DNA from 3 places in the Neobacillus sp. SAB-20_R2A genome. Region 1 is predicted to be linked to each of the others. Evidence: predicted binding sites of a transcription regulator. Region 1 holds the regulator's gene; each other region holds the start of a gene.
The links. Region 1 encodes Rex, which represses fermentation and respiration genes when NADH is low (regulators of the CRP and FNR family bind a similar motif). Its sites were predicted from a motif close to TTGTGAAATATTTCACAA; they were not measured.

Region 1 (3,195 bases):
TGCAGATACTATTCGTGAAAAGGATAATAGTTTTTCGTGGATTTGGCTGTGCTGAGAACCCGTAAATTTCTTGACCGCTTTTTGTAAAAAAGGTTCATCACGGTACCAATCAAGGTTGTCACGTTTTTCGAGAAATTCATCAAAGCTGTAAGAATTTTTTCCTCCTGCTTCTGTCTCTTGGGAAACAAGCTTCATAAAAACGCCACTCTCCTCATGAATGATAATTCATAATTTTCAATTTAATTTTAAATGTAAGGATATGGAAGCGTCAAATATAAGCAGAAAAACAAAAAAGAGGCTGAATAATTCAGACCTCTTCATTATTGGTGCGCCCTTCTATAACGGTATTGGTTCCACTGAAAATGAATAAAGCATCCGATGCAAAAACCTAGAATGGCCACAAAGGCAGCCACCGCGACAAGAATCGTGACCACATAGCCAACACCATTCCATCCCAGCAGGAATCCTACAAATCCAATTCCCAAACACGATACGGCAATTTTTTGATTAAATTGCTGCTGCTCCCAATCCTCAGGGATATAAGCCTTTGGGTCCTTTCTTAAAAATAGTTTTGCTATTTGCATAATCGGATTAAATCCGAATAAAAGACCAGACATACCGGCAACAAATGGCACTAACAAAAACCATTCCTGTCCGGATAACCATGTTAACACAACACTTAAAACAATTGTCCACTGGTTTATTTTCACGAGCGGACGTGGGATTGAACGAACTGTTTCTGTCATTTTAATCCCAACCTTTCCTATTGGATTACAATAATTACTTGTGTAATCATTTTACCCGCTTCAACTCCCTTTGTATAGTGATCTGTTTAGGAAAAATGTTTCAAAACGAAAAATGGGCCTCTCACCATTTTGGCGAGAAGCCCATTGATTATTTATTCTTCTACTTCGTCGTTTGGATAATGCTTTAAAAAGTAAACAAGTGATTGCAGCTCCACCGCCAGGTCAATATGATGCACGCGAATCGATGAAGGTACATTCAGTCTTGCTGGAGTAAAATTTAAAACCCCTTTTACGTTCGTTTTCACAAGTTTATCTGTGATTTGCTGAGCAACCGGAGCAGGCACCGTCAAAATCGCCACCGAAATATTTTCATCGATCAAATACTGTTCTATATCGTCCATCGAATAAACGGGAACATCGCCTATCGAACCGCCAATTTTTCCGGGGTCCACATCGAAGGCGCAAGCGATTTTTGTATTATTATTTTTTAAAAAATTGTAGTGTAAAAAGGCTGTGCCGAGGTTACCCACCCCGATTAACGCTACCTTTGTTAATTCATCTTGATCAAGAGTTTTTCGGAAAAACGATAACAAATAGGTTACGTTATAGCCGTACCCCTTTTTCCCAAGGGCCCCGAAATAAGAGAAATCCCTGCGAATAGTGGCCGAGTCCACCTTTACTGCTTCACTCAATTCTGCAGATGACACCCTCTGCTTGCCAGAAGAATGAAGGTTTTGTAAAAATCGATAATATAAGGGCAGACGCTTTGCTGTTGCCTGTGGTATTTTCATCGTTTCATTGGACATATTTCTCCCACCCTTCAATTTTAATGGATATATTAGATTTCTCTTCTAAAATCACCGTTTTTGCCGCCGGTTTTTTCCACCAGAAAGGTTGGTCCAATCACCATCCCTTTATCAACTGCCTTACACATATCATAGACGGTCAGGGCACAAACAGAGGCGGCTGTTAGCGCTTCCATCTCAACCCCCGTACTGCCTTTGGTTTTAACTGATGCAGTTATATGCAGTGTATACTGTTCCTGCCCGGCCTGCTCCCACGAAAAACTAATATTGATACCTGTTAATGGAATCGGGTGGCACATTGGAATGATATCCCATGTCTTTTTCGCTGCCATCACTGCAGCAATCTGGGCAACTGCTAAGACATCGCCCTTTTTCATTTCGTGGTTTGTGATTTTTTCATAAATTTCAGTGCTTACTGTTATGCTAGACTGGGCAATTGCCGTACGTGCCGTTTCCGGCTTATCGCTGACATCGACCATCTTGGCCCGGCCTTCTTCATTAAAATGAGTAAATTCAGCCATAAAAAAAATCCTCCTACAAAAAATAATACAATATTTTTATGTCCATGTGTGTGAAACTTTGAACTATCAGTATATTTTTTTATAATACCATTAAAAACTTCACTTCATTGCCGACATTCGGGTAATACGGTAAACTAGTCGTAAGGTAATAGAGGTGAAAAAAATGATTTTATTACAGGTTAACCAACTACAAAAATATTATGGTGCTGAACTTATTTTATCGAATATAAAACTGGAATTACAAACCCGTGACCGTGTTGCCCTTGTTGGACGCAATGGAGCGGGGAAATCAACGTTATTGAAAATCATCGCCGGCGAAATGGGCCATGACGGCGGGGAAATCATCAAACCAAAGGATGTTACCGTTGGTTATTTGGCGCAAAATACGGGTTTGGAGTCCAATTTGTCCATTTGGGAGGAAATGCTGACGGTTTTTGAGAACCTGCAGGCGATGGAAAAATCGCTCCGGAAGCTGGAGAAGCAAATGGCCGATCCTGCTGTTTTCGGGGACCCAGGAAAATACGAGCGGGTATTAAAGGAATATGATGAATTGCAAATAAAGTTTAAAGAGCAAGGCGGCTATCAGTATGAAGCCGATATCCGCTCTGTATTGCATGGGTTAAATTTTTCCGATACTACGTTAATGATTTCAAGTCTAAGCGGCGGACAAAAAACGCGTCTTGCGCTAGGCAAACTATTGCTGACAAGACCTGATATTTTAATTTTGGACGAGCCAACCAACCATTTGGATATCGAAACCCTTTCCTGGCTGGAGCAATATCTGCAGGGCTATGATGGCGCAATTTTAATTGTTTCGCATGACCGCTATTTTTTGGATAAAGTGGTTACAGAGGTGTATGAACTATCACGCCGCCTGATTCAGCGATTCACCGGTAATTATAGCACTTATCTTGAGCAGAAAGCTGCCAATTATGAACGCGACATGAAGCTTTATGAAAAGCAGCAGGAGGAAATTGCCGCGTTAAAGGATTTCATCCAGCGCAACATCGCACGGGCCACTACTACTAAGAGAGCGCAAAGCCGTCGGAAGAAGCTTGAAAAGATGGAAGTCATGGACCGCCCATCAGGGGATGAAAAATCCGCTTCCTTCTCATTTGAAAT
Region 2 (3,195 bases), 460 kb from region 1:
TGCTTCTGCACGGGCTTCTTTTAAAAGATTTCTTTGTTCTTCTAAAAGCTTCTTCGCTTCTCCGCGGCTTTCTTCAGCTGCGTTGATTTCACTTGCAATATGCTCTTCGCGCTGTTTCATGATGCCCATTAATGGACCCCACGCAAACTTTTTCAGCAATGCCAAGAGGACAATAAACACGATCAGTTGGAAGAAGATATCTCCATAATTAACGTGGCCGGCGCTATGCTCGGCTGCACCTAATACTAAACTGCTTGTTAACACCCTGGGTTCACTCCTTTCAAGAGTTGCTCACTATGCAAAAACAGACATAATAGAATGGCGAAGGTTGTCTCTTAAAAGTCCGCTTCGCCATTTGGAGTTTTTTAATTTTATCGGTTTAAGACCATGAACGCGATAACAACGCCGATGATCGGTAATGCTTCTACTAACGCAACCCCGATGAACATTGTAGTTTGTAGTAAACCACGTGCTTCTGGCTGACGAGCGATACCTTCAACTGTACGTCCTACGATAAGACCGTTACCAATACCTGCGCCTACTGCTGCTAGACCAATTGCAATTGCTGCTGCTATAAGATTCATTATTTTGTTCCTCCTTAAAATGTATAAATATGTTTTATTTTTTATAAAAAATTATATTAATGGTCATGACTCACTTTGTGTGCCATATAAACCATCGTTAACATAGTAAAGATGTACGCTTGGATGGATCCGACGAAGATCGAGAAGCCTTGCCATACAAGTGTAAGCGGAATGGCGGCGATTGTGCCGGCGATTCCTTGGTGTGCTAATCCCGCTGCCAAGAGCGATAGAAGCAATTCACCAGCGTAAATGTTACCGTAAAGACGCAGACCAAGCGTCAATGTGTTCGCAAATTCCTCGATAATCTTTAACGGGAATAAGAATTTCATTGGAGTGAAGAAGCCTTCTCCATATCCTTTTGCGCCCTTTAGCTTGACGCCGTAATAATGGGTAAGACCCAAAATCATGACCGCTAGGGTTAACGTAATAATCGGGTCAGCTGTCGGTGATTTCCACCAAAGCTTATCGTCAACGACGATTGCGAAAGGAAGACCCAGCATATTTGATACAAAAATATACATGATTAATGTAATCCCCAGGATGTGGAATCGCCCGCCTTCTTTCCAATCCATTGTGCTGTTGATGATGCCTTTTACAAAGTCCATCACCCATTCCATAAAGTTTTGCATCCCCGTAGGTTTCATTGCCAGCTTGCGGGTTGCTAATACGGCAATAAGAAATACAATTGCACTTGCAATTGTGATCATAAGAACGTTTGCCCCGTTAAACCAGAGACCAAACAATTCAAACTCAGGAGCCCCATGATGCATATAAACTCACCTCGCTTCCCTTCACTTTTGAGCATGCAGAGCATGATAAAAATAATCTATCATAATGACAATATAGGCTGTCATTAGTCCCAAAACAACACTAACTATTTGAAAATAATCAGGGTACTCTAACGCAATCATTACCGCAATTGCCGAGATCGCCATTCTTTGCAGCGAGCCCAATGATTTGACCTTTTTCCCTGCCGAAACGGCTTTGTCGAATTTCTCTGTCTTTCTCACTAACATCCAAAGCATAATGAAGCTAAAGCATGTCCCAAGGATCAACCCAAGGAAAGTCGTTTTGTATGTAGTGAAGCCCCAGCCAAGAACATAGATGGACAACAAGTAAAACATCCATTTTCTCTGCCTGTTGTACATTTCTCTGAAATCTGGCATGGTTATTTATCTCCTGAATAGAAATGGCGGATTGAGACAAGCATAGAATAAACCCCTGCCGCAAGACCCAGGAGCAGTCCGATTATTAAGAATATTGGTTCTGTACCCCACTTTCCGTCCAGCCACCTTCCGGCAAAAATGCCAATCAGGATGGAGCCGACCAACTGGGAAACAATAGCAGACATTAAAGCCATGGCTTGAAAAGGATTGCGGTTCTTTTGCATAATAAAATCATCCTCACTGCGTAGAGAATGAAAAACAAAAGGTGATTATGATAAATCATGCGCGGGCTTTTGTCAAATTAAATTTTGATGAAAACCCTACCATGCACACCCTTTGTTAGCATACAATAGGCACCATGCATTGTCAATGAATTTACGTGAATTATTCCACAAACAATTTCCCAATTTTTTTGCGATTTGGAAGTGAAAGTCAACACTCTTATTGTATTGTAATTTTTGAAGTTTTTTTGGCTATTTTGTGTCCATTTTGTGAACATTTCTTTCTGACTTTTTAAAAAATTTCCCGAAGGTTAGGCGGATTTGCGGGCGGCATACTCACTTCGTTTGCCGCCCTAATTTGTGTCTTAATTTTTATAAATAGAAATCATCGTTTCAATAAAATCCTCTTTGCCTGCCTTTCTGGCGAAGACTTTGGCTCGGTAAGTCCCTTCGTATGGAAGGTCTTCAGCTTTGAAGGCTTTACGGATCAGTCCCTTCTTTACATCGGTGCTTGTGTCAAGAAAGCCGACAAAGCGGTAACTGTCAGGGTTGAATAAGGCGATTCCAAATTCCTCCGCTCCCCCCGGTACGTAGACCTCATACTGGTAAGTGCCTGGCTCATCCCCTTCTGCAAAATCAAAGCCCATAATCCGAGGGTATCCCGGCTCCTCAAGAACATACAAAAATGGGATATGAATGGACTGGCTCCCAGCATGCAAGGTTAGAAAACCATCGTGAATTTTCCCTTTAAAAATCTGCGGGTCGACGGCGAGCTCCACGGTAATTTCTTTTGTTTCTTTCGGCTCAAGTGTGAACGCGAGCGGGAAACGCCACTCCAAGCCGTCGATGTGCTGCGGGATGTCAAACGTGTATCGTTTTGGACTGTCGCTGATATTTTCAATTTTTAATTGGGCTTTATGAACATTTTTCAGGCTGCTAAACTTTCCGAACCGAATACTCCCCGGCATGACCAGCGATTCCGTCTGGATCGCATCATCGACCTGGATGCGGCCGGCCCCCTGCTCGTATGTGCGGTAGTAGGGTCCGGGGGTAAGTTGGGTTTTACCTTTGTTGATGCCGCCGATGGGATCAATTTTGATTGGTTTCCGGGTTGTTTCTGCTGGGCTTGTGGCGCTTGGCTGTCCTGGTTCCTTTGCCAGCGGTTTGGCCGTATTCATTAGCGCCGCCTTAATCTGCTCAGGCGTCCACTCCGGGTGGGCCTGC
Region 3 (3,195 bases), 370 kb from region 1:
TAAATTAGCAATAATCGAGCTTAGCAGGGCCACACAGACCAACGGGATAAAAAAGAAGAAAAAAGAAAAAACATCAATCGTTCCTCGCTTTTGATTTCCCAAAACATGCAACAAAACAATATAACCATAGGAAATAAGAAAACTATAAACCTCAAAGAGCGCTTTCATCTTCCAGATTTTCAGATTATACGTTTGTGGCCTGATAGCAAAAACAAGATCCACAATGAGATTATTCATGAAATAAAAGGGGATGATGAGCAAATTAAAATGGATAATTCCCTTCAGCACCCTTGACAGCCCTTCGATTGGCATTTGCGGATACAGCCACTGGCAAAGCAGATGGGCAATAAAAAAGCTAATGACCTGCATGGCCGGATTAAAAAATATAATTCGTAGCGGTCGTCTATTCATAATGTTGGTCGCTGCAATGATAATCCCATAAAAAACAATCGTATAGGCTAATCCATCCATGAGATATATGGCATAGACCAATGGAAAAGAGATGGTAATATGCCCTTTCCAGACAGGAACAGGAAATAGCTCCACAATAAAGAGAAACAACACCAGCAGTGCCAAAATCATTGGCTCGCGCGGTACCATTAAATTAAACAAGCCATATTGAAAATAAATTAACACTCCAAAGACAGAGATAAATAGTAGGAATTGCCTTGATAGCTTCTCTTTTTTTTGCAAAATGCCGATATTGCCCAAAGCTTCCCCCCCAAATTCTGTGACGATTTACTTAATTTTCTGTTTATTCTAGTGTAATGTATTTATAGATTGAAAACAATATGAATGATTGTTCAGTCGGCCAAACGCCCTCAAAAAATAAGGACCCAACCCGGTCTAATGAATCACACTGACCGGACTAGGCCCTCGGCAAACCAGATTGGTTTGATATCCACTATTATGTCATAAACGGCTATCCGATTTCTATTTGGCTAAAGGATTATTCTTGCCTACTACCTTTGTAGTAAATTCGGCACAAAACCACCCAAAATTTGTCACCTGTTTGTCACTCTAGCAAACAACTATTATAGTAAACTAAAATAAACAGCGATAATAACATTAAAAAGCCTTGTAAATTCCCTCACAAATCCTTTCTTGAAAAAACTTTTATATATATACCCCAAAAGGAGTTATTACACTACAAATCAAAGAGGTGTTTCCCATGAAATACGATTTGGTACTGCTTCATGCTCCAAGTGTTTACGATTTCCGAAAAAATCCTTTGCTTGCCGGACCGATCAGTGATGTTGTTCCATCTTCGCCCGTTTTTGAAATGTACCCCATCGGCCTGACTAGCATCGCCGACTATTTGGAGCGTTATGGGCTCAGCGTCAAAATCATCAATATCGCCAACCGAATGCTCATGAACCCAAACTTTGATGTAGAAAAAAAATTAAAATCGATCAGGGCAAGTGCGTTTGGCATTGACCTGCACTGGCTGCCACATGCCCACGGCAGCATTGAGCTGGCGAAAATCGTCAAACAGCTGCATCCGGACACCCCAATTATTTTTGGCGGATTGTCGGCCACGTATTATCACAAGGAGCTAATCCAATATCCATTTATTGATTTCGTGATGCGCGGGGACTCGACAGAAAAGCTGATGCTGCTGTTGATGAATAAGCTGGAGACTGAAAATACGCATTTTGCAGATATCCCTAATTTAACGTGGAAAAAGGGCACCGAGACTGGCTATAATCCGTTAACGTACGTGCCAAAGGATCTCGATGATATTGATGTTCCGGGGTACCGCTACACCATTCGGTCCGTTTTTAAATACCGAAATTTCCTCGACCCGCTGCCATACAACGGCTGGCTGCAATATCCGAACACCGCACTGTTGACCGCACGCGGCTGCACGCAAAACTGCCTGATTTGCGGCGGTTCAAGAGAGGCTTATGGGCAAAACTGCAACCGTCATACGCTAGCATTGCGGTCACCGAAAAAGCTCGTCGAGGATATTCAATTTATTTCCCGGTTCAGCCGCGCGCCGATTTTTATCCTCCATGATCTAAGACAGGGCGGACAAGAATATGTTGAGGAATTTTTTAGCCGGTTGAAAAAATTGAAGCTGAAAAACGAAGTCGTCTTTGAGTTATTTCAATATGCGGATGAAGAATTTTTCCGGCTGATGAATGAAAGCGTTCCTCATTACAGCATTGAAATTACCCTCGAAACCCATGACGAAAAAATAAGGAAATATAATGGGAAATTCAGCTGCTCAAATGAAAAGGTGATCGAAACACTGCAGCTCGCGCTCAAAAATGGCTGTAAAAAAATTGACCTGTTCTTTATGGTTGGAATCCCTGGGCAGACGTATGAAAGTGCTGTCGAAAACATTGAATTTTGTGAAACCATCCACCTGGCCTGCCAGAAGGACCCAAGAATCTTTTACTTCGTTGCCCCGCTCGCACCATTTTTGGATCCGGCGAGCCCGGCGTTTGAGCACCCGGAAATCCATGGCTATAAAAAATTGTGCCAGACACTCGAAGACCATCGCAAGGCCATTACCCGGCCGTCCTGGAAGCATATGCTCAGCTACGAAACGAAGGATATGACGCGTGATGACATTGTTAGGGCCACCTATGAGGCCGCACAACGGCTGAACGAATTCAAATTAAAATACCAGCTAATTGATTTAGCCGGCTACAAGGATATTAAAGGGAAAATTGAAAAATCGAAGGCCTATATTGAAAAAATCGACCAAATTCTAGCCCTTCCGACAGAAAAACAAACTGAAGAGCTGGCTAAGCTTGCCAAAGAAATTGAGGAACTAAACTATTACAGCATTTGCGGCAAGAACGAGCTAAAGTGGGAGGTCCAGAAGAATTATGCTAATTTCTTCTCGCTTGCGTTAGTGGGGCTCGAGCAATTGTATGTCGAATCCAAAAGCAAAATCAAGCACTCATTCCAGCCGAAACATCGTTTTCAATTTACACTTGATTCCGACCAGCAAAAAGTTTAAAGGTACCGGAGTTCACTCCGATACCTTTTTTAATGCCCACCGAGGTAGGCTTTTCTAATTTGGTCACTTGCACTGAGTTCTTCAGCTAAGCCAGAGGCGACTATTTTTCCTGTTTCAATGACGTAGGCGCGGTCAGCGATGGATAACGCCATGTTCGCATTCTGTTCAACCAGCAGGATCGTTGTTCCCGTTTTATTGATTTCCTCAATAATCTGGAAGAT

Region 2: a site for Rex is predicted at 2,128-2,145, ahead of V5M37_RS27945 (AtpZ/AtpI family protein). Genes of this name have one in related genera too.
Region 3: a site for Rex is predicted at 1,079-1,096, ahead of V5M37_RS28370 (TIGR04190 family B12-binding domain/radical SAM domain protein). Genes of this name have one in related genera too.

The regions. Positions count from the first base shown of each region.
Region 1 is NZ_CP145895.1:252,049-255,243, reverse strand. It holds gene V5M37_RS01415 (acyl-CoA dehydrogenase family protein) at 1-195, opposite strand, end outside; gene V5M37_RS01410 (DUF4395 domain-containing protein) at 321-746, opposite strand; gene V5M37_RS01405 (redox-sensing transcriptional repressor Rex) at 899-1,552, opposite strand; gene moaC (cyclic pyranopterin monophosphate synthase MoaC) at 1,585-2,073, opposite strand; gene V5M37_RS01395 (ABC-F family ATP-binding cassette domain-containing protein) at 2,237-3,195, shown strand, end outside.
Region 2 is NZ_CP145895.1:5,719,029-5,722,223, forward strand. It holds gene V5M37_RS27925 (F0F1 ATP synthase subunit B) at 1-264, opposite strand, end outside; gene atpE (F0F1 ATP synthase subunit C) at 372-584, opposite strand; gene atpB (F0F1 ATP synthase subunit A) at 641-1,354, opposite strand; gene V5M37_RS27940 (ATP synthase subunit I) at 1,376-1,750, opposite strand; gene V5M37_RS27945 (AtpZ/AtpI family protein) at 1,753-1,977, opposite strand; gene V5M37_RS27950 (S8 family serine peptidase) at 2,337-3,195, opposite strand, start outside.
Region 3 is NZ_CP145895.1:5,809,748-5,812,942, forward strand. It holds gene V5M37_RS28365 (GAF domain-containing sensor histidine kinase) at 1-711, opposite strand, end outside; gene V5M37_RS28370 (TIGR04190 family B12-binding domain/radical SAM domain protein) at 1,172-2,974, shown strand; gene V5M37_RS28375 (ABC transporter ATP-binding protein) at 3,004-3,195, opposite strand, start outside.